DNA from 2 places in the Flexivirga lutea genome. Region 2 is predicted to be linked to the other one. Evidence: predicted binding sites of a transcription regulator. Region 2 holds the regulator's gene; the other holds the start of a gene.
The links. Region 2 encodes LexA, which represses DNA repair genes until DNA is damaged. Its sites were predicted from a motif close to TCGAACANNTGTTCGA; they were not measured.

Region 1 (11,207 bases), 750 kb from region 2:
GCCGCCGCCCTCGGCGTGCGGGCTCGGCTGGATGCCGCACTCGTAGGCGTCGACCTTGGCGCGGTTGTAGCGCTTCGGGCCGGCCAGTGAGCTCGCGCCGAGCACCGAGAAGATGGCGAACGCGGCGCCGATGCCCGCGAAGAACAACAGCGGGGCGTAGGAGTAGTTCATTGCTTACGAGTCCTTCCGAACGTCGCTGTTCGAGCCGAGACGGTCATGCTGCGGGCACCACCCGTGACAGCATCGACATCACTCGGTCATCGAGTTTGCCACCGTGCTCGTCGCCGAGGTTGGCCATGACCTTCAACAAGAATTGCATCATCGTCTTGCGCGGCAGGCCGTAGCGCACCGCGAAGCGCATGATCTCCGGGTGCCCGATCAGCTGCGCGAAGTAGCGGCCGACGGTGAAGTAACCACCGAGCGCGTCCTTCATCACCTTCGGGTAGGACTGCAGCACCCGCTCGCGTCCGGCGTCGTCGGCGCGGCCGAACGCCTGCGCGACCACCTCGGCTGCCAGCCGGCCGGACTCCATCGCATAGGCGATGCCCTCGCCGTTGAACGGGTTGACCATGCCACCGGCGTCGCCCACCAGCAGCAGGCCGTCGGCGTAGTGCGGCTGCCGGTTGAAGCCCATCGGCAGCGCCGCCCCGCGGATCGGACCGGTGATGGTCTCCTCGTTGTAGGTCCACTCCTCCGGCATGGTGGCCACCCACCGGCGCATGACGTCCTTGTAGTCGGTCTTGCCGAACGCGCTGGAGGTGTTGAGGATGCCCAGCCCGACGTTGCTGGTGCCGTCGCCGACACCGAAGATCCAGCCGTAGCCGGGCAGCAGCACCCGCTTGCCGTTCTTGTCCTGCGACCACAGCTCCAGCCACGACTCCAGGTAGTCGTCGTCGTGCCGCGGACTGGTGTAGTAGGCGCGGACCGCGACACCCATCGGGCGGTCGTCGCGCTTGTCGCGGCCCATGGCCAGCGACAGCCGGGAGGAGTTGCCGTCGGCGGCGATGACCAGCGGCGCGCGGAAGGTCAGCGTGCGGCCGGTCGGGCGGTCGTTCTCGCCCATCTCCTTGGCCTCGACACCGACGATCGCGCCGGTGCGCTCGTCACGGATGGCGCCGGCCACGTTGACGCCTTCGCGCAATCGGGCGCCGTGCTTGACGGCGTGCTTGGCCAGGATGTCGTCGAAGTCCTGGCGGGTGCGCACCAGGCCGTATGGCGGGAAGCTCGCGACGTCCGGCCAGTCCAGCTGCAACCGCATGCCGCCACCGATGATCCGCAGGCCCTTGTTCTTGATCCAGCCGTCCGCCTCGGGCGTCGGCACGCCGAGCGTGATCAACTCACGCACGGCTCGCGGGGTCAGACCGTCGCCACAGACCTTCTCCCGGGGGAAGTGGGTCTTCTCCAACAACAGCACGTCGAGACCGGCCATTGCGAGGTAAGCGGCTGTGGCTGATCCACCGGGGCCGGCGCCGACGACGATGACGTCGGCGTTCTCGTCCAGGGCAGGGCTAACGCCGGGGAGGCTCACTCGGGTGAATCTTTCTAGCTTGTGAACGTCTTCACTAACCCATGCACTGTATTCCCAACCAGGTCAGCGAACCTACTGAGGCGAACCTAAGTCGTCATCCAGTCGGCGGCGGGCTTGGTCGCCCGGTGCAGCGCCACGATGCCGCCGGTCAGGTTGCGCCATTCGACCGACTCCCAGCCGGCGTCCTGCATCAGCGACGCGATGCCGGCCTGGTCGGGCCAGGCCTGGATGGACTCGGCCAGATAGACGTAGGACTCGGCGTTGGAGCCGACCTTGCGGGCCACCCGGGGCACCGCGGACATCAGGTATTCGCTGTAGACCTTGCGGAACGCACCGTTGGTCGGCGTGGAGAACTCACAGATCAGGATCTTGCCGCCGGGCCTGGTCACCCGCCGGAACTCGCGCAGCGCCTCCTCGGTGGAGTGGACGTTGCGGAAACCGAAGGACATCGTCACCGCGTCGAAGACCCCGTCGGCGAACGGCAACTGCATCGCATCGGCCGCGGTGAAGGCCATCTGCGGCCGCATCTGCTTGCCCTTGCGCAGCATGCCTAGCGAGAAGTCGGCCGGCACCACGCGCGCACCCAGGCGCTCGAACGGCTCGCTGCTGGTGCCGGTGCCCGCCGCGATGTCCAGGATCAGGTCGCCCGGACGGGGCGCGACCGACTCCACCACGACCTTGCGCCAGCGCCGGTCCTGCCCCATCGACATGACGTCGTTGGTGATGTCGTACCGCGCCGCCACCTGGTCGAACATCGTGGCGACGTCACGGGGCTGCTTCTCCAAGCTCGCACGGTTCATACGGCGCATTCTTCCGTATGCCGAGACGGCGCGGACGGGGGCCGACCGGTGACGGCGGCGTAAGGTGGCCGCTCGTGACCATGCCGTTGCCCCAATCCCATCCCGCACTGGTCGTGCGCTCGCGGCGCATCCCCGACCCGGGCGATCTGGTCTCGTTGATCCCAGCCGGCGCCGAGGCGCCGGTGAGCTGGCTGCGCGACGGGGACGGCTTCGTGGGGTGGGGCACCGCCGCCGCCATACAGACGCACGGGACGGCGCGGTTCGCCGACGCGGAGCAGTGGTGGCGCAGCATCGTGCGCGACGCGGTCGTCCGCACCGAGGTGGACCTGCCCGGCTCGGGCCTCATCGCGGTGGGGTCGTTCGCCTTCGCGGCGGCGTCCGCCGCCGGTGGCGTGCTGCACGTGCCCGAGGTCGTCGTCGGCCGGCGCAACGACGTCGCCTGGATCACCACGATCAGCACGGCCGCCGAACTGCCCGGCGCGCCGAGGTTGCAGGCCGGCCGGTGTCCGGCGGCCCCGGACGTGTCCGCCGTCGGCAGCGGTGCGCTGACCGACGCGGAATGGACCGCGGCCGTGGGTTCGGCGGTCGATCGTATCCAGTCCGGCGCGCTCGACAAGGTGGTGATGGCGCGTGACGTGGTGGTCCGCTCCGCGAGCGAGATCGACCCGCGCTACCTGTTGCGCAACCTGTCCGACTCCTACCCCAACACCTGGACCTACAGCGTCGACGGGCTGATCGGCGCGACCCCCGAGATGCTGCTGCGCCGGCAGAAGGGTCTGGTCACCTCGCGCGTGCTCGCCGGCACGATCCGGCGCACCGGCGACGACGAGCACGACCTGGCCCTCGCCGCTTCGCTGGCGCGGTCCAGCAAGGACCTCGAGGAGCACGAGTACGCGGTGCGGTCGGTTGCCGACGCGCTCTCACCGCACTGCTCGTCGATGAACGTGCCGGAGTCGCCGTTCGTGCTGCACCTGCCGAACGTCATGCACCTGGCGACGGACGTCGCCGGCGTGCTGCACGAGGACGTCTCGTCGCTCACGCTCGCCGCGTCGCTGCACCCGTCCGCGGCCGTGTGCGGCACGCCGACGCTCGCCGCACGCGACCTGATCGCCGAACTCGAGCGGATGGACCGCGGCCGGTATGCCGGACCCGTCGGCTGGCTGGATGCCGCGGGAGATGGCGAGTGGGGCATCGCGCTGCGTTGCGGCGCACTCGAAACACCGCACCGGATCAGGCTGTTCGCCGGTTGCGGGATCGTCGCCGGGTCGCAGCCCGAGTCCGAGCTGAGGGAGTCCGACGCGAAACTCGTGCCGATGCGTCAGGCGCTCGGCTGCGGCGCCTCGGCCGAGTAGGCGATCCCTGATGCACGTCGGTCGAGCTGAGCCACAAGGGTTTTCGTGTCGGTGTGGTCGCCCGCGTGCTCGCCATCGCTGCATCGGGTCTTCGTGGTGGCCGAGCGTGTCGAGGTTACGTCGGCGAGGGGAAAGCCGTTGACTCTAAAGGATATTCGATCATCGGGCTCCTTGTAGTTCGAACGCCAGTTCGGTAGACTTGGTGCATGGGAGGGACACCGACAGACCAGACACCAGCAGGTGATGGGCTGGCCGCAGCTGGCAAGATCCGGGCGGCGTTCGAGTTGTTGGTGTCCGCGTTCGAGGACACCCGGCTGGATGCGATCACGCCGGGCAAGGACGAGTTGCTGGAGCAGATTGCCGCCGCCCAGTACGTGTTGAATGTCGCGTGCAGGCGGCCCGGCTCGCCCAGGTCGCCGCGATCGAGCCCGTACGCTTCCCGGACCACACCTCCCCGTCAGGGTTCCGAGAGCATGCGGTGGCGCACCCGATCGGGACACATCAGGACGAGTTCATCGGCTGCGAGATCGGCCCGTTGATGGGCTGGACGTCCGGGCAGGCCGTCGGGCGGGTCAGCGAAGCCGCCGACATGATCACCCGGACCCCGCGGTTGTTCGCAAGGGTCGGCACCGGAGAACTCGAGCCCGCCAAGCTGGCCTCGATCCACCGAGCCATCGGGCGGACCGTCAAAGAGCTCGGCGACGACGGGCACCCGGTCACAATCGATGTGGCGCGGACAGTGGAGACCGCGTTGCTCGGTGACGTCCACCCCGACGACGACAGTGCTCAGGCAGCAACCGTCGTGCAAGAGAACGTGCAGCTGATTGCGCGGCAGTCCAACCGGCAATTGCGGCACCGCACCGAACGCATCCTGCGCACCGTGGACCAGGTCGCTGCGGACAAGGCCGCCACGAAACGACGCCGGGACCGGGTCGGGGTCTTCACCCACCCCGACGACGAACCCGGCCTGACCCACCTGCACGCCATCCTGGACTCGGCAATCGCTGCGCAGCTCATGTCGGCGCTCGACCAGCTCGCCCGGGATGTGCATGCGGATACCAGCACGGACAAGACGTTGGCCGAATGCCGCGCCGATGCCCTCGCCGACCTGGCCCTGGGCAATGCCACCGTGGCAACGAAACTGCTCATCCACGTCCCGGTCCACGTCCGAGCAGACACCACCAGCCCAAGCAGCGGGGACGCAGCGTCGGCAGCACCGCGCGTCGGGCAGGGGGCGGCGTTCTGGCCTGCCGCGTTCGCGCACCCGATCACCGGTCTCACGGTCTTGCCGCACGGCCGCCCCACCGCAGCCAGAGCCGGATCCATCACGCCCACCGGGGTACGAGTCAAGTCGCAACTAGACCTGGACATCGAGTTCAACGAACTGATGAAGACTTTGTGGCCGCCTGATCCCGACGATTACCCGCCCGACGTATTCGACGACTACGAACCCATTGATCGGGACGACGGCGACGACGGACCGCCAGCATGGTGGCGGGCTGAACCGAGCCGACCGCCCGCAGCAGCGACGCAGCCCGGCGTCTCGACCGCCTTGCTGGGTGACGCCATCGTGCCCGGCGTCGGAGTCATTCCCGCCGCCGTCATCTGCGAAATGTCTCGCTCGTTCGGCACGACGATCACCCGCGCCCTGGTCGACGCGAACACCGGCGTCACCGTGGAAACCAATGAAACGCAATACCGGCCCAGTCACCGGCTCGCCGACTTCGTCCGCGCTCGAGATGGGCACTGCCGGTTCCCCGGATGCGCCCGGGCTGCTCGCTGGTGCGACATCGACCACGTCGTCCCCTGGCCTGCCCGGACCACAGCGGCCTGGAACCTCCAATGCCTGTGCCGACACCACCACCGCACCAAACAAGAACAACACTGGCACGTCGCCATGACGGCCGACGGGGTCTGCACCTGGACCAGCCCGTCCGGCCGCACCTACACCACCGTCCCCGGCGAATAGCCCCACCCCACAACGGGATCCAGACTTCGAAAATGTCGGTGGTACCTCAATCTGATCGACTGGCGCTCACGCGCGAAGGACGCAGCTGGCCTCCTCAGAGATCGAGGATCGTCAGGGCGCGAAGCAAACATGAGTCTCGGACGAATGGAAGTGCAGACCTACGATTTCGCCAACGACAAGGGGAACGGACCGAAGTCCGATCGGCGGGGAGTCGAAGGTCGCGCAGATCCGAGTCGCGGCCCGGCATGCTGTCCGTGTGGAAATGTCCGAGATCTACCACCCAAGAAGCTGGCGACTGTTCGACCAGTTGGACATCGACCTCGTCGAACCGGCCGGCCCGGACGAGCTTTTCGACGTCGCCGCCCGGCACGTCACCGGCGGGCACGCGCTGGATGTCGGATGCCGCGACGCCAGACATTTGATTCGGCTGGCAGAGCAGTTCGGGTTCTCCGCCTAGGTATCGATCCCGTCCCATAGCACGTCGACCGCGCAGCGACCGCCATACAGGAAGTAGGGCCTGGCGGCGACACCACCACGCGATCACGGAGAAGGTGGTCGTCGGCACCCGGTGGCGCGCGGAGTACGGCGAACCCGTCTACCGGTTGACCGAAGCCAGCGCCCAGTGGTCAACGCACCAGTTTCTTGGCCGCTTCGTGCCGGTGATCTACGTCCTCCGGAAACAAGGAAGCCACCGGCTTGTCATCACGACAACTCGGCGCCCTCGATCACGACGACCTCACCCTCAGCGGCCTTGAAGCGCAGCTCACGAGCAGCCTGGTACCCCGGTGAGTTGTAGCAGTCCATCGCTGCTTGGTAGCTCGGGAACTCGATCACCACGTTGCGCGCCCGCGATTCGCCCTCGCTGATGTCGAAACGACCTCCGCGCACGATCGGGACGCCGCCGAAAGCGGCGTACACGGGGTTGGCCGCTGCGACGTACTCGGCATACCCGGCGTCGTCGTGCACCGCGACGCGCGCGATCCAGTAGCCCTTTGCCGAACCCTTGGCAGCCATCTGCATTCCTTCTTCGGTGTCGAACTGTGGTCAGGGCCCCAACAGTAGGCGCAGCGCACCCGGCAGCACCCGCACGGTCACGGGCGCCGTAGCGAGCGGATCACCGTCGGCATACGCCTCGACGCCCTCGGCCTCGATCCGCACGGTGCGCCCGCGCAGGACGCTGACCTCGGGGTTGCGCACGTGGGTGCCACGGTAGAGCTGCGGCAGGGAGCGCACGAACTTCAACCGGTTGCCGGCGCCGACCATCACCACGTCGAGCAGTCCGTCCCGCACGTCGGCGTCCGGAGCGATGTGCATGCCCCTGCCGTAGTAGCCGGAATTGGCTGCGATCGCAGTGAATCCGCGATAGTCAAAGGTCTCGTCGTCGACCTGCACGCGGTAGTGCCGCGGACTGAACTGCAGCAGTCCGCGCACCGACGCCAGCTGATACTGCGCCGCCGACGGCAGCCGCCCGGCGCCGGCGTTGACCAGCTCGGACACGCGTGCGTCAACGCCCGCGTAGACGCTGCCGACCACGACGCGGCCTTCCGCCTCGATGGCGTCGACCTTCGTCTCGACGCCGCCCACCGCCAATCGGGTTGCGTCGTGGATGTTCTCGGGTATGGCGAGCTGGCGCGCGAAGTCGTTGCCACGACCGCCCGGGACGATCGCGGCGACCAGGTCGTACTTGTGCAGCGGGCCCGCCATGCTGCTGACCATGCCGTCGCCGCCGACCAGCACGCAGATCTCCCCCGCGGCCGCCGTGTCCCGGATCAGGCTCTCGGCCATCTCGATGCCGGGCGAGAAGGTGATCCGCACGGTGCCGCCGGCGTCGCCCAGGTTCGCGGCGACGTCACGTGCGATGTGCACGGCGCGTCCGCCGCCGGACAACGGGTTGGCGATCACGTGGAAGGACCGCACCGGACATCGCCTCCAGGAGTGAGAGATTCACCTCAGCATCCAGTGCGCGACTCGCCGCACGCAAGACCGCCACGCCGCTAGGCCGCCAGGAACTGCTTCCATCCGCCCGGCGGTCGAACACCGAAGGGCACCGTTCGCAGCTTGGCCAACACCGCCGGGTCCTGTGCCTCGATCCAGTCGACCAGTTGCCGGAAGGACACGATGCGGGCGTCCGGGTAGGTGGCGATCTTGCGCATCACCTGATCGACGGCCGTCATGTAGATGCCGCCGTTCCAGCCCTCGAAGTGGTTGCCGATGATCAGTGGTGCCCGGTTGGAGTCGTAGGCGCGCCGGAAACCGGCCAGGTAGGTGTCCACCGCCTCCTGCTGCCAGCCGGGGCGCCGCGACGGTGTGCCGCGGGTGGTGCCGCCGGTCTGGTTGTACATGATGTTGTAGTCCATCGAGATCACCTGCCCGGTGTGCCCGGCGAACGGGATCGACTGCATCGACAGATCCCACAGATTGCGATCCTTCGACGGCCACATCTGGATGCCGGTCTTGCTGCTGTCGTAACGCCAGCCCAGCTTCGACGCCGTGACCCGCAGGTTGTCCGCACCCTCGAGGCACGGCGTGCGGCCGCCCACGAGTTCCTTGTCGTAGTCGAAGGGCAGCGGCGGCAGGTCGGTGAATCCGGTGGTGCTGCGCCAATGTTCGACGAAGTACTTCGCCTGCTCGATCTCGCTCTTCCAGTCGGCGGGCGACCACTGCTGCACACCGCGCGGCCCACAGAAATGACCGTTGAAATGAGTGCCGATCTCGTGGCCCTCGCGCCAGGCTTCGCCGATGTTCTGGATCGTGGCGTGGATGTCCTCGTCCTCCAAATAGCCGATGTCGGAGGCGCCGACCCGGTGCCGCGGCGGGTGGTAGAGATCCTTGTGGCTGCGTGGCAGCAGGAAGAGACCGGACAGGAAGAGCGTCATCGAGGCACCGGTGTCGCGCGCCACCTCGCGGAAATGGGACAGCAGGTTGAGCCCACTGATCTCGCCGGCACCGTCCCAGGAGATCACCACGAACTGCGGTGGCGTCTGTCCCGGCACCAGGCGCTGCGCGACCGGCTGGTGCGGCTGCGGACCGGTGTCGGACGTCGAGCCGTCGCCGATCAGCCGCACGGCCGGGGACGACGAGGTGGACGCATGCGGCGTCCCGGCGGACGACCGACCGCCTTCGGGCGTATGGCGCGCCCCTGCGCCACCACCGCTGATGCCGCACCCACCGAGCACCGCCGCCGCACCGACCGCGGCACCCGCGGCCAGGGCGTCCCGCCTGGAAACCGTCGCCATCTGCTCCCCAACTCCCCTCGGGTTGCCGGACATCCCTCCGAGACGGCGATGTCCGTGACCACGGTCGCAAACCGGGCCCCGAATCCCAAGGCACCGCGCCGCCGTTCGCGGCGAACGCCCGGCCACGAGCGACGCGGTCGGTGACCGGGCGGATCGGCGGTAGACTGGGACCCGTTCAGTGAAGGGTCCGGCGCGACTGGAGGCGGGAAGTCGCGCGTCGGCTTCTGCCGACCTCCGACGCAGTGCCCGAAGGGCGCTGCACGACCCGAAAGGCCTCCCCCGTGTCACCCGTCGCGTCATACCGTCACCTCTTCGGCCTGACCGGACGCACCTACATCGTCGTGGCGTTCCTCGCCCGCTTGCCCCTGGCGATGAGCCAGATGGGCGTGCTGTTGCTCGTCGCGCACACCACCGGCAGCTACGGAGCCGGTGGTGCCACGGCGGGTGCGCTCGCCGTCGCCAACGCGGCCGGTGCCCCAGTGCTCGGCGCCGTGTCCGACCGGCTCGGCCAGCGATCCGTGGTGCTCGTCCAGTCGGTCATCAGCGCCCTGGGCCTGATCGCTGTCGTGATCGCCGCCGAGAGCGGCATCCCGTGGGGGTGGGCGGCCGTCGCGGCCGCGGTCGGCGGCTTCTTCATCCCGCAGGCCGGGCCGCTGGCACGCGTCCGCTGGCGTCCGATCATCACCTCCAGCGACCGCCCCGGCTCGGCGGTCCGGCTGATCGACACCGCCTTCTCCTACGAGGGCTCGGCCGACGAGGCGTCGTTCGTGCTGGGCCCGGCCCTCGTCGGGTCGATCGCTGCGGTCGTCGACCCGGGCGTCGGCATCTGCACCGCCGCGGCCCTGCTCGCCGTCTTCGGCACGTGGTTCGCCATCCACCCGACGGCGCGGCTGCGCTCCTCCCGCACCGGGGTCGCCGCGGCCGGGCGGCTGCTGACTCCCGCGCTGGGGACGCTGCTGCTGGCACAACTGATCATCGGGATGATCTTCGGCTCGGTGCAGACCGGCACGACCGTCATCGCGACCGACGCCGGACACGGCGGGGTGGCCGGCCTCGTCCAGGCACTGCTGGGCGTCGGCAGCGTCGCGGCGGGGCTGAGCATGGCAGCGCTGCCGGCGCGGATCGGCTACGTGACCCGCTGGCGGGTGACAGCGGCCGGCCTGTTCGTGCTGGCGTCGCCGCTGCTGCTGGTGCACTCCCTGGCCCTGCTGTGCCCGGTGCTGATCGTGCTCGGGTGCTGCGTGGCGCCATACATGATCACCACCTTCACCCTCGGCGAGCAGCTGACACCTCCGTCGCGCACCGGCGCCGCGATGACGCTGCTGGCTGCCGCCACCGGACTGGGGTATGCCGTCGGCGCCGCCGTCGCCGGACGACTCGGTGACGTGTCCGGCGCGACCGCCGCGTTCGCCGTCACCGTCACCGCCGGTGGCCTCGCCTGTGTGCTCGCCGTGCTGGCCGGCCCGTTGCTGCGGCGGGCACACGCCGCCGCGCAGACCCTGCAGCCGGGCGACAACCGTCGGTCGGCGGCGACACGAGCCGCCTGAGCCCACCGTCGCCGTCCTCGGGCGACAACTGCCCGCGCCCGAGCACGCTCTAGGGTTTTGCCATGGCGTCCTCCAAGCAGACCACTGCCCTCAACCTCGCGTCGGCCGCGACGGCCGGCGTCATCACGCTGATCCAGCCCGCGCGCTTCCCGAAGTGGGCGCGGCGCGGCCTGCGCTGGGCGAACACCGCCGGGACGGCCGGGTCGCTCTTCTTCGTCGTCCGCGGTGACGACCTGCCCGACGACCACCCGCTGCACAAGGCCGTCAGCGCCAGCGACGTGCTCGCCGCCGCCACCGGCGGGCTGATGCTGGTCACCTCCGGCCTCGGCATGAAGGCCGACGACCGGATCGAGCAGTTCCTGGTCAAGCGCGGTGTGAAGCACCCGCGGCTGCTCATGGCAGCGGGCGTCGTCGCCGTCCTGTTCGCCGTCAAGACCGTGCAGGACCGGGCACGGCACGACGCACCGGCGGCCACCGCACCCACCGGCCCGAAAGCGCCGCCGAGCGCCAAGCCGGCCAACCCGGCGTTGCCGACGTCGACGTCCGGTCCCGACGCAGCGGCCGAGACCGAGCGCGACAGCCGTCCCGAAGAGACCCGATGACAGGAACCCGATGACGACGTTCGAGTTCGCCGACGTCGAGGACGCCGCGCGCCGGCTGGACGGCGTCGCACACCGCACACCGGTCGTGACCTCGGCACGGCTGGACGCCGAGCTGGGCGTCTCACTGCACGTGAAGTGCGAGAACCTGCAGCGGATGGGCGCTTTCAAGTTTC
Region 2 (11,207 bases):
TCCGTGGTGCCGATGCGCTTGGCCATCGGCGGTGTCTCCTACGACGAGGGTCGCGGCGTCGCGGCGGACGAGGTCGCGCAGGCGCTGCGCGACTTCGTCCCGGTGTCGACGTCCCGCCCGTCGCCGGCTGTCTTCACGCAGCTGTATGCCGCCCTGGCCGACGCCGGGCACGACGCGATCGTGTCGGTGCACGTGTCCGCCCAGATGTCGGCGACGCTCTCCTCGGCGCAGCTGGCCGCCCGTGACGCGCCCGTGCCGGTGACCGTTATCGACAGCGAATCCATCGGAATGGCAATGGGTTTCGGCGTCATCGCAGCGGCCGAGACAGCGGCGTCCGGTGCCGCAGCCGCGGAGGTCGCGACGGCGGCACGGCGTCATACAGCGGCGTCGACGACGGTGTTCTACGTCGACACGCTCGAGCACCTGCGCCGCGGCGGCCGCATCGGCCGTGCGTCGGCGCTGATGGGCTCCGCGTTGGCCATCAAACCGTTGCTGACGGTGTCGAAGGGGCACATCGAGCCGCTGGAGCGGGTCCGCACGACGACCAAGGCGCTGGGCCGACTGGTGCAGCACGCGGTCGAAGCGGTCGAGGTGCTGCACGAGCACGACGATCTCGACGGGGTCGACGTCGCGGTGCACCATCTGGATTCCCGGGCACGCGCCGAGACCCTGATCGAACAGCTGGCCGAGCGGTTGCCGCAGGCGCGCCGGATGCTGCTCGTCGAGCTGGGTGCGGCGGTGGGCGCACACGTCGGGCCGGGCACCCTGGCGGTCGCGGTGACTCCGCGGTTCACCGGACGGACCCGGATCGTCGGATCGTCCGACTGACCGCGTCGGACCACCCATCATCCACAACCCGGCTCGGCAGGTGGGGTTGTCCACAGGCCGTCACCTCGCCGTCGGCGCGAACCCGCTTGTCGAGCCTACTGTTCCGCACATGGCACGCTCACGTGGGGAGGAAGGCACGCCCGACCGGTTGGCGGCGGTGCTCGAGGAGCTGGAGGCGGTACGCCGCGCACCCGGGTGGGTGCCGACCGAGGACTCGGTCGTCGACGAGCCGCGCTCCCGCGTGGCCGAACTTCCTCGTCGCGTCGCTGCCACGCGTCGGGCCGAGCGCGGTGAGCACGCCCGGCGCGGCCGGCATGCCGCCGGTGCGAGTGGTGCGGAGGAGTTGCGGCCACGGGAGCCGTTGCTGCGTCCGCCGGAGCCGCTCATCGGTGCGCAGGTGGCACCGAGCCGGCTGGCGGTCATCGGTGCACTGATCCTGGTCGCGGTCGCGGCCCTGGTCTTCGGTGGGCGCGTGCTGTGGGCGCGAGCCGCCGCGCAACCCCACCCGGCCACCTCGGCACGCTCGGCCTCCTCGCCGGCCGGCACTGAGGTGTCCGGCACGGCGGCACCGGCCGCCCCCATCGGTCCCGCCGCCCGCAACGGATTCGGTGCCGTCGGGACGTCCGGCAGCGCCCCGCCGAGCACTCTGGTCGTGCAGGTCGTCGGTCAGGTCCGCACGCCGGGTGTGGTGCACATCAAAGCCGGGTCGCGGGTGCAGGATGCCGTGTCCGCAGCCGGCGGTGCGCTGCGGGGCGCCGACCTGTCGGCCATCAACCTGGCGCGGGTGGTTGCCGACGGCGAGCAGATCCAGGTCCCCAGGCCGGGGGAGCATCCGACCCCGCCGCCGGGGCCGCCGGCGGCTGCCGGTTCGGGCAGCGGCGCGGGTGCGGCCGGCACGGGCGGTTCGGCTGCCGGGCCAGGGGCACCGGTGGACCTCAACACCGCCGACGAGGCGGCGCTCGAGGACCTTCCCGGCGTGGGGCCGGTGACAGCGCAGCGCATCCTGCAGTGGCGCACCGAGAACGGCCGCTTCAGCACCGTCGACGAGCTCGGCGAGGTCAGCGGCATCGGCGACAAGACACTGGCCCAGCTGCGTCCCCTGGTCACCGTCGGCTGAGGCGGTGTTCGTGCTGACGGACCTGGTGGAGCGGTTGCGCCGCCCGCCGGAGCGCCCGGCCGGCGCCGGTCACGCACTCGACCTGCGATTGTTCACCGCTGCCGCCGTCGGCTGGCCGGTGACCCTCGTCGCGCTGCGGCTGCCTGCGCCCGCCTGCATCGGTCTCGCGCTCGCCGGTGCCCTACTGGCCGTGTCGCTGTTGGTCCGCAGTGGCCGGCGGGCCGCCGGCCGCACGACCGGCATCACGAGGATCGTCGCTGTTTCCACGCCCGGCGTGGAGCACATCGACCGGAGGGGCCGGGTGCTGGACACCGTGGCCCTCGCCGGTGTGGCGGTGGCCCTCGTCGGCGGGTCCACCGCCGGTCACCTGCTGACCCGGCAGGCCGGCACCGTCGATCAGCTCGCCGCACAGCGCGCCACCGTCCGCGTCGAGGCGGTCGTCACCTCCGATCCGCGTCCCGTCGGCGCCGGCCTGCGCGGTCACCAGAGCCTGGTGATCACCAAGCTCTCGGTCCGCCAGGTCATCGGCCGCGGGCTGCGCAGCACTCCGCACACACCGGTCCTGGTGCTCGGTGACGAACGCTGGCTAGGGGTGCATTGGCACGAGCGGGTCGCCGTCCGGGGACGTCTGGCACCGGCGGACCGCGGCGAGGACGTGGCGGCAGTGCTCGCCGCACGAGGACCGCCACAGGTGATCGGCGACGCCGGTCCGCTCTTCCGTGCCGTCGAAGCGCTGCGCGGTGACACCCGCGCCGCCACCGACGGGCTGCCCACCGACCCGCGCGGACTCGTGCCCGCGCTGGTGATGGGGGACACCTCCCGGCTGCCGGCCGAGCTGAACGACGACATGCGCGCCACCGGGATGACGCACCTCAATGCCGTGTCCGGGTCCAACGTGACCATGGTGTTGCTGGCGACCATGTGGGTCGCCGGGTGGCTGCGCATCCGCGGCCGATGGCGGTTGGTGGTGGCGGCGCTGGCATTGGGGATGTTCGTGCTGCTCTGCCGACCCGAGCCCTCGGTGATCCGGGCGGCTGTGATGGGCGTCGTCGGCCTGGTCGGTATGTCGCTGTCCCGCCGCGCGGCGGGTGCTCCGGTGCTCGCGGCCGCGGTGCTGCTGCTGTTGGTGATCGATCCATGGCTCGCCGCGTCCTACGGCTTCGCGCTGTCGACGCTGGCGACGGCCGGGCTGCTCTTCTTCGCTCGGCCGTGGGCGGACCGGATCGGGCGGTTCCTGCCGCGGCCGTTGTCGCCGTTGGCGGAGGCGATCGCCATACCGATGGCCGCCCAGGCGATGTGCGCACCGGTGATCGTGCTGCTGCAGGGGTCGGTGAGCTTGATCGGCATACCGGCCAATGTGTTGGCTGCACCGTTGGTGGCACCGGCGACGATGTGCGGCGTGCTCACCGTGCTGGTCGCACCGGTCAGCGTCGAGCTGGCCCGTCTTCCGGCCTGGCTGGCCGCTGCGCCGACGCAGGGCATCGCCTGGATCGCGCACAGCTGTGCCCGCGTGCCGCTCGGCACGGTGCCGTGGCTGGGCGGCGCCGGCGGTGCGGTGTTGCTGGCGGCGCTGACGCTCGTGGCGCTCTGCACCGGCACGTGGCTGTTGCGCACGCTGTGGGTGCGGCCCTATCTGGCCGGCGCCGGAGCCGTCCTGGCAGCAGCGGCGTGGGCGCCGACGCCGATCAACGGTTGGCCGCCCCCGGGCTGGGTCTACGTCGCGTGCGATGTCGGGCAGGGCGACGGCGGGGTGCTGGCCGCCGGCCCAGGGCATGCGGTGGTCGTGGACACCGGCCCCGAACCGGCCGCGATGGATCAGTGCCTGGACCGGCTGCAGGTCCGTGTCATCGACGCGGTCGTCCTCACCCACTTCCACGCCGACCATGTCGGCGGGCTGTCGGCCGTCTTCGACGGGCGTTCGGTGCACGCGCTCTACGCCACGCCGGTCTCCTCGTTGGCGCCCTCCGGCGGTGATGAGGAGGCGAGCGAGGAGCCACTGGTGCGTGCGGTGGCCGCGCAGCATCAGCTGGCGGTGCAGTCACTGGCCACCGGCGACGTGTTGGACATCGGCGCCGTCCACGCGCTCGTTCTCGGCCCGACCCGCGTGATCCGCGCTGGTTCGGTGCAGAACAACGCCAGCATCGTGCTCGACGTGCGCACGCGAGGTCTGCGCCTGCTGATGACCGGTGACATCGAGCGGGAGGCCGCCGCCCTCATCCTGGCGCAGTTGCGCCGGCTGCCGGCGGCGCCGCCGATCGACGTGTTCAAGGTCCCACACCATGGATCGGCCAACCAGGACGCCGACCTCGAGCGCGCGGTGCGCGCGCCCATCGCGGTGATCAGTGTGGGAGCACACAACGACTACGGCCATCCTGCGCCGCGCACGCTCGACCTGTTGCGCGACAGCGGCTCGACGGTCGAGCGCACGGACCGGGGCGGGGACGTGGCGATCGTCGCGCGCGACGGTGTGCCGCTGGTCGCCCGGCCCTGACGAGCCACCCGGTGCTCAGGAGCAGACGTTCTTGGACCGCGCTGCCTCGCACAGGGCGTCCAGGGTGGCCGACACCGCAGGCACGCGTTGCAGGTCCGGCGTGGTGACGGCATACACCGCCCGGCGTGACGCCGGATCCATCGGCACCGTGACGACACCCGGATTGCCGGCGGAGCGGCGGATCAGGTCCGGCACCAGCGCGACCCCGAGGCCCTCGGAGACCAGCCCGAGCACGGCGACGTAGTCCTCGGTCTCGAACGCGACGTCGGGATTGAATCCGGCCCGCTCGGCCAATGACAACAGGTGGCCACGACAGCGCGGGCAGCCGGCGATCCAGGGCTCACTCGCCAGGTCGGCGAGCTTGACCTTCCGGGACTTCGCCTTCGGGTGGTCCAGCGGCAGCGCGAGCCGCACCTCGTCGTCGAGCAGTTTGCGGGTGACGAAGGAGTCGATGTCCTCCTCGCCGCGTGCCAGGTCGGTGCCCTCATAGGCGAACGCCACCGCCACGTCGCACTCCCCGGAGCGGAGCGCGGCCAGGGATTCGGGCGGCTCGGCCTCGGTGAAACTCACCTGCACGTCGGGGAACCGTTGCTTGACCAGCGCCAGCGCTCGCGGCACCAGCGTCGAGGAGGAGGAGGGAAAGGCCATCAACCGCACGCGGCCCGCCCGCAGGCCCGCGATCGCCGCCACCTCCGACTCGGCAGCATCCAGTGCTGCCAGCACCGGGCTGGCGTGCCGCGCCAGCACCTGGCCCGCCTCGGTGAGCCGCACACTGCGACCCAGCCGCTCGACCAGGACGGTGCCGGTGCGGTCCTCGAGGCGACGGACCATCTGCGAGATGGCCGGCTGTGAATAGCCCAGCGAGGCGGCCGCGGCGGTGAAGCTGCCGTGGTCGCTGATGGCCTTGATGACCCTGAGTCCCGCCGCATCGATCATGATCACGAGGATAACAGCGGGTTATCCACAGGGACGAATTTTCCGTGATTGCTAATCCTTGCGACGGAGTTTGTCCGTCCGCGGATGGATCTGTGGCGAGCGTGTGCGACGTACTGTCGGTGAATGCTGATCTGTGCGGAACTTCTGCTCATGGCGACCAGCCCCGAGGGTGGCCGGCTGACCGGACACGCTCCACTCGATCTGGCACTCTCCGGGGCGGTGCTGTGCGAGCTGGCGGCATACGAGCGGGTTGCGGTGCAGGGCGGCCGGCTCGTGGTCATCGATGGCCGGCCCGGGGGCGACCCCCTGCTCGATCACGCGCTGGCCGTGTTCGTGCAGAAGGCGGGCAAGAAACCGGAACGCGCACTGCCCGCGCTGGCCAAGGGGATGGCCGACCGCGTCTACCACCGGCTGGTCGCCGACGGCGCGGTCCGGCACCAGCCGGGAGGGTTCCTGCGCCCCGAGAAGCATCCGGTCGTCGACCTGGCTGCTCGCGCGACCCTGCTGGACGCCGCCGGACGCGTCCTCGCCGGCACCGCCCGGCCGGATCTGCACACCGGGTCCACGGTCGCACTCCTCGGCGCCGCCGACGCGGTGACCAAGGTGTATGACGCCCGGCAGTTCGGCGTCTCAGGGCGGGAGCTGACCAGACGTGCCAAGGCGGTGGGCGAGCAGGACTGGACCGCGGGCGCGGCGGCGGCGGCGATCAAGAGTGCACAGGCGGCCACGAACGCTGCCCTGATCGCTGCCACCACCGCTGCCACGAGTGCCGCGATCGCGGGTAGTTGAACCGATGTGAGAGCTTTGCCGTTGTGGTGGCCCGCGATCTGACAACCGACCTGACAGCCCTGGCCGAGTTGGTCGCCGGCGGTGGGGTGCTGGCGCTGACCGGCGCGGGGCTGTCCACCGACTCGGGGATCCCCGATTACCGGGGCGCTGACGGCAAGCGCCGTTTCCAGCCGATGACGGCTCAGGAACTGCTCGCCAGCCCCGCCGCGCGGCGGCGTTACTGGGCCCGTTCGTATGTCGGCTGGCCGCGTTTCGCGGCGGCCGAGCCCAACGACGGCCATCGTGCCGTGGCCGCGCTGCAACACGCCGGATTGGTCGGTCCGGTGATCACCCAGAACGTGGACGGACTGCACCAGGCGGCCGGTGCCCGGAACGTGGTCGAGTTGCACGGCAGCCTGACGCACGTGGTCTGCGTGCACTGCGGCGAACGCTACGAACGCTCGACGGTCGACGCCTGGCTGCAGTTGGCCAACCCCGACTTCGACCGGTCGGCGGACGGTCCGTTGCGACCCGATGGGGACGTGGCGATCGCCGAGTCACTGATCGGCGGATTCCGACTGGTGCATTGCGTCGTCTGCGGTTCGGACCTGCTGAAACCCGACGTGGTGATGTTCGGCGAATCCGTGCCCAAGCCTCTGGTGGAGCGTTGCTTCGCGCAGGTCCACGCGGCACGTGCGGTCCTGGTGCTCGGCTCGTCCCTGGCCGTGATGTCGGGCTATCGATTCATCCGCCGCGCCGTCCGGGAGCGCATCCCGGTCGCCGTGGTCACCCATGGCTGGACGCGCGCGACCGACGAGGAGGTGTCGGTGCGCGTCGATGCACCGCTGGGTGAGACGTTGACGGCGCTCGCCGCCGCGCTGACCGGCTGAGCTGTTCCGATCCACGCCTCACACGAAGATCGGGGGCCGCCGCGACGTATGCGGAGGAACGCAGCGGGGGAGAAACGTGGTGGGGTGGTCTAGACCCGGCGCAGGACCGCGGTGACCTTGCCCAGGATCGTCGCATCGTCACCGTCGATCGGGTCGTAGGCGTCGTTGTGCGGCATCAGCCACACCTTGCCCCGGGTGCGCTTGAACGTCTTGACCGTCGCCTCGTTGTCGAGCATCGCCGCCACGATGTCGCCGTTGGTCGCCGTGGGCTGCTGGCGCACCACGACCCAGTCGCCGTCGCAGATCGCCGCATCGACCATCGAGTCGCCGACGACCTTCAACAGGAAGAGGTCACCTTCGCCCACGATCTGCTTGGGCAGCGGGAAGACGTCTTCCACGACCTCCTCGGCGAGGATCGGACCGCCCGCAGCGATCCGCCCCACGACGGGGATGTATGACGCCTCGGGTCGTGCGTCGCCCAGCCCGGTCTCGTCGACGCCCGACTCCTCGGCGCTGCGTACGCTCGAGCCGCCGCGGTAGCCGCGGGTGTCGGTGCCGTCCGGGTCGATGACCTCCATGGCTCGGGGGCGGTTGGGGTCGCGGCGCAGGTAACCCTTGCGCTCCAACATCGTCAATTGGTGCGCCACCGAGCTGGGACTGGTCAGGCCGACCGCGTCCCCGATCTCGCGCAGGCTCGGCGGGTAGCCGCGCCGGTCCACGGAATTGCGGATCACCTGCAGCACCTTGCGCTGCCTGGTGGTCAGGCTCTCTCCGGCGCGATCGGGAAGTTCGTGCACCTGTGCCATCGCTGTCATCTCCTCCTCGGCGAACAGTTCGCTCGAAGCGGCCGGCGAGCGTCCGTGCGGACCGTGGTCCGTGCGGTGAGTGGGTGCTGGATGTGGAGCTGGATCGGCGCCGGCTGTCGGTGCTCGGTGCTTGCCTTGGCTTCGTGAAAACAGCGTATGGGTTTCGGACACAGTTTCCAAACATCTGTACGACGCGTGTCTCGACGATGTCGAACGTCCGTGCTATACATCCGACAGGTGTCCGATCGCACGCTTGTTCGGGCCAGGTCCGTCGCAGGGACGGTGCGCATCCGGTCGCGCCGAGGTTTCAGGAGGAAGAGATGAGTGCAGTGGCACCGTGGGACGTCATGGTCGACCCGCCGGCCGATCGAGCCCCCGAGCCCCCCGAGGTCCCCGAGGGCCGTGGGCGTCGTCGGCACCTGCGGGTGGTTCCGACCGGCCAGGCGGCCAGCGGCGGTGGCGAGCGGGTCGGCGTCCGTGTCGACGCGGCGGATGGCGCAAGCGGGCTGCGGTTGACGGCCCGCGGTCGCCGGTTGCTGGTGGCGCTCGTCGCTGTGGTCATGCTGGTGGGCGGGGGAGCGGCGGCCCGCGCCTGGGCCACCACCTCCGCGCCGGTGACGCACACCGTCACCGTCCACGACGGCGAGACGCTGTCCGAGGTGGCGCACCGCGCCTACCCGTCGATGCCGGTCGCCGACGCGGTCACCAAGGTGGCCCTGGCCAACGACCTCAACGGCCTGCAGGTGGTGGCCGGACAGCAGCTGCGGTTGCCGCGCTGAGTGATTGCAGCGGTGTCCGTGCGCCGCCCCGGTGAGGGACGTGACGCGCGGGTTCCAGGCGCCTGACCAGGGCGTTTCGCGGCATGGCGGACGGCTCTTGCACTTGTGGTGGGACCGGCCTAAGATCCCTATATCTAGTAGTTACACCGATGGGATTCGTCCACATCTAGTCCACATGCCAGAGCGCGTTGTCCCCAGATCGTCCACCGTTCACCCACAGCTTCGTCCACAGGGTGCGGGTCCGTGGCGGCGCATCGTGGGCGGCGTTCCCGGGAGAGGAGTCGACCGTGCATTGTCCGTTCTGCCGTCATGACGACAGTCGCGTCGTCGACAGTCGCACGAGCGAGGACGGCACCTGCATCAAGCGTCGCCGGCAGTGTCCCGACTGCGGTAAGCGCTTCTCGACGACCGAGACTGCGAGCCTCACCGTCGTCAAGCGCTCGGGTGCCAGCGAGCCGTTCAGCCGCCAGAAGGTTTTGGTCGGTGTGCGCAAGGCATGCCAGGGCCGCCCGGTCAGCGAGGACCAACTCGCGCTGCTCGCGCAGGAGGTCGAGGAGTCGATCCGCGCCCAGGGGGCGGCCGAGATCGACGCGCACGACGTGGGTCTGGCGATCCTCGGCCCGCTGCGCAGCCTGGACGAGGTCGCCTATCTGCGTTTCGCCTCGGTCTACCAGGCCTTCGACGACCTCGAGGACTTCGAGGCCGCCATCGCGCTGCTGCGTGCCGAACGTCCGGCGACGGGCGTGGAGCCAGATCACGCCGCGGGCCGCGAACCCGCCGGCGACTGAGGCACGTTCCACGTCAGTCCGCAGCACCACGGCAACACCACTCACCACACAGCAACAACACATCCCGCAGCACAGTCGACCGCCTTCGGGCGGGAAAGGAAGTTGGACATGACCGACACGGCAGACGCGGGCTCGAAGGCGCGACGCGGCAGCGGCGCGCGCAAGGGCCTGACCGTCGAGCGCATCTTCACCACGCCCGGGGTGCACCCCTATGACGAGGTCACCTGGGAGCGGCGCGATGTCGTCCAGCAGAACTGGAAGACCGGCGAGACGATCTTCGAGCAGCGCGGTGTGGAGTTCCCCGACAGCTGGTCGCTCAATGCCTCCACCATCGTCACCACCAAATACTTCCGTGGCGCGGTCGGCACGCCACAGCGGGAGAGCAGCCTCAAGCAGCTCATCGACCGGGTCGTGCTCACCTATGTGCGCGCCGGCAAGGAACACGGCTACTTCGCGACCGACGACGACGCCGAGATCTTCGAGCACGAGCTGACCTGGTCCCTGCTGCACCAGGTGTTCAGCTTCAACTCCCCGGTCTGGTTCAACGTGGGCACCAAGTCGCCGCAACAGGTGTCAGCGTGCTTCATCCTCTCGGTCGACGACTCCATGGACTCGATCCTCAACTGGTACAAGGAAGAGGGCTTCATCTTCAAGGGCGGCTCCGGTGCCGGCCTCAACCTCTCCCGCATCCGCTCCTCCAAGGAGCTGCTGTCCTCCGGTGGCACCGCCTCCGGGCCGGTGTCGTTCATGCGCGGTGCGGACGCGTCCGCAGGCACCATCAAGTCCGGCGGCGCCACCCGTCGCGCGGCCAAGATGGTCGTGCTGGACGTCGACCACCCCGACATCGAGGAGTTCGTCGAGACCAAGGCGCGCGAGGAGGACAAGATCCGCGCGCTGCGTGACGCCGGCTTCGACATGGATCTCGGCGGCAAGGACATCACCTCGGTCCAATACCAGAACGCCAACAACTCGGTCCGGGTCACCGACGAGTTCATGCGCGCGGTCGAGGAGGGCACCTCGTTCGGGCTGCGCGCCCGCAATACGGGTGAGGTCATCGAGGAGATCGACGCCCGCAGCCTCTTCGACAAGATCAACAAGGCCGCCTGGGAGTGCGCCGACCCCGGCCTGCAGTACGACGACACCATCAACGCCTGGCACACCAACCCGGAGACCGGCCGCATCACGGCGTCCAACCCGTGCTCCGAATACATGTCGCTGGACAACAGCTCCTGCAACCTGGCGAGCCTCAACCTGCTGAAGTTCCTGCGTGAGGACGACACCTTCGACGCCGCCACCTTCCGATCAGTCGCCGAGTTGGTCATCACCGCGATGGACATCTCGATCTGCTTCGCCGACTTCCCGACCGAGTCGATCGGTCAGACGACGCGTGACTACCGCCAGCTGGGCATCGGCTACGCCAACCTCGGCGCGCTGCTGATGGCCACCGGCCACGGGTACGACTCCGAGGGCGGCCGGTCGCTCGCGGCAGCGATCACGTCGCTGCTCACCGGCGCGTCGTACAAGCGCTCCGCCGAGCTCGCTGCGATTGTCGGTCCCTACCACGGCTACGCGCGCAACGCCGAGGCGCACCAGCGGGTCATGCGCAAGCACCAGGCTGCCAACGACGCGGTCCGCACCCTCGACGCGATGGACTCGGAGGTCCACCGTTATGCGACCAAGGCGTGGGCCGACGTCGTCGAGCTGGGTGCGCAGCACGGCTACCGCAACGCCCAGGCCTCGGTGCTCGCACCGACCGGCACCATCGGCTTCATGATGGACTGCGACACGACGGGCATCGAGCCGG

Region 1: ACYVBN_RS00130 (HNH endonuclease signature motif containing protein) is a predicted target of LexA. The motif match lies at 3,859-3,874, and genes of this name have one in related genera.

The regions. Positions count from the first base shown of each region.
Region 1 covers NZ_BAAGZB010000001.1:15,271-26,477, reverse strand. Annotated here, with positions in the region: gene ACYVBN_RS00150 (NADH-quinone oxidoreductase subunit A) at 1-171, opposite strand, end outside; gene ACYVBN_RS00145 (geranylgeranyl reductase family protein) at 215-1,528, opposite strand; gene ACYVBN_RS00140 (class I SAM-dependent methyltransferase) at 1,615-2,328, opposite strand; gene ACYVBN_RS00135 (isochorismate synthase) at 2,409-3,680, shown strand; gene ACYVBN_RS00130 (HNH endonuclease signature motif containing protein) at 4,159-5,649, shown strand; gene ACYVBN_RS00125 (hypothetical protein) at 5,906-6,106, shown strand; gene ACYVBN_RS00120 (DUF1330 domain-containing protein) at 6,352-6,663, opposite strand; gene ACYVBN_RS00115 (diacylglycerol/lipid kinase family protein) at 6,694-7,566, opposite strand; gene ACYVBN_RS00110 (polysaccharide deacetylase family protein) at 7,644-8,885, opposite strand; gene ACYVBN_RS00105 (MFS transporter) at 9,167-10,432, shown strand; gene ACYVBN_RS00100 (hypothetical protein) at 10,495-11,034, shown strand; gene ACYVBN_RS00095 (threo-3-hydroxy-L-aspartate ammonia-lyase) at 11,045-11,207, shown strand, end outside.
Region 2 covers NZ_BAAGZB010000001.1:765,569-776,775, forward strand. Annotated here, with positions in the region: gene ACYVBN_RS03680 (DegV family protein) at 1-828, shown strand, start outside; gene ACYVBN_RS03685 (helix-hairpin-helix domain-containing protein) at 938-1,945, shown strand; gene ACYVBN_RS03690 (ComEC/Rec2 family competence protein) at 1,950-4,436, shown strand; gene ACYVBN_RS03695 (LysR family transcriptional regulator) at 4,452-5,372, opposite strand; gene ACYVBN_RS03700 (GOLPH3/VPS74 family protein) at 5,496-6,161, shown strand; gene ACYVBN_RS03705 (SIR2 family protein) at 6,185-7,030, shown strand; gene lexA (transcriptional repressor LexA) at 7,120-7,836, opposite strand; gene ACYVBN_RS03715 (hypothetical protein) at 8,157-8,615, shown strand; gene nrdR (transcriptional regulator NrdR) at 8,903-9,403, shown strand; gene ACYVBN_RS03725 (vitamin B12-dependent ribonucleotide reductase) at 9,512-11,207, shown strand, end outside.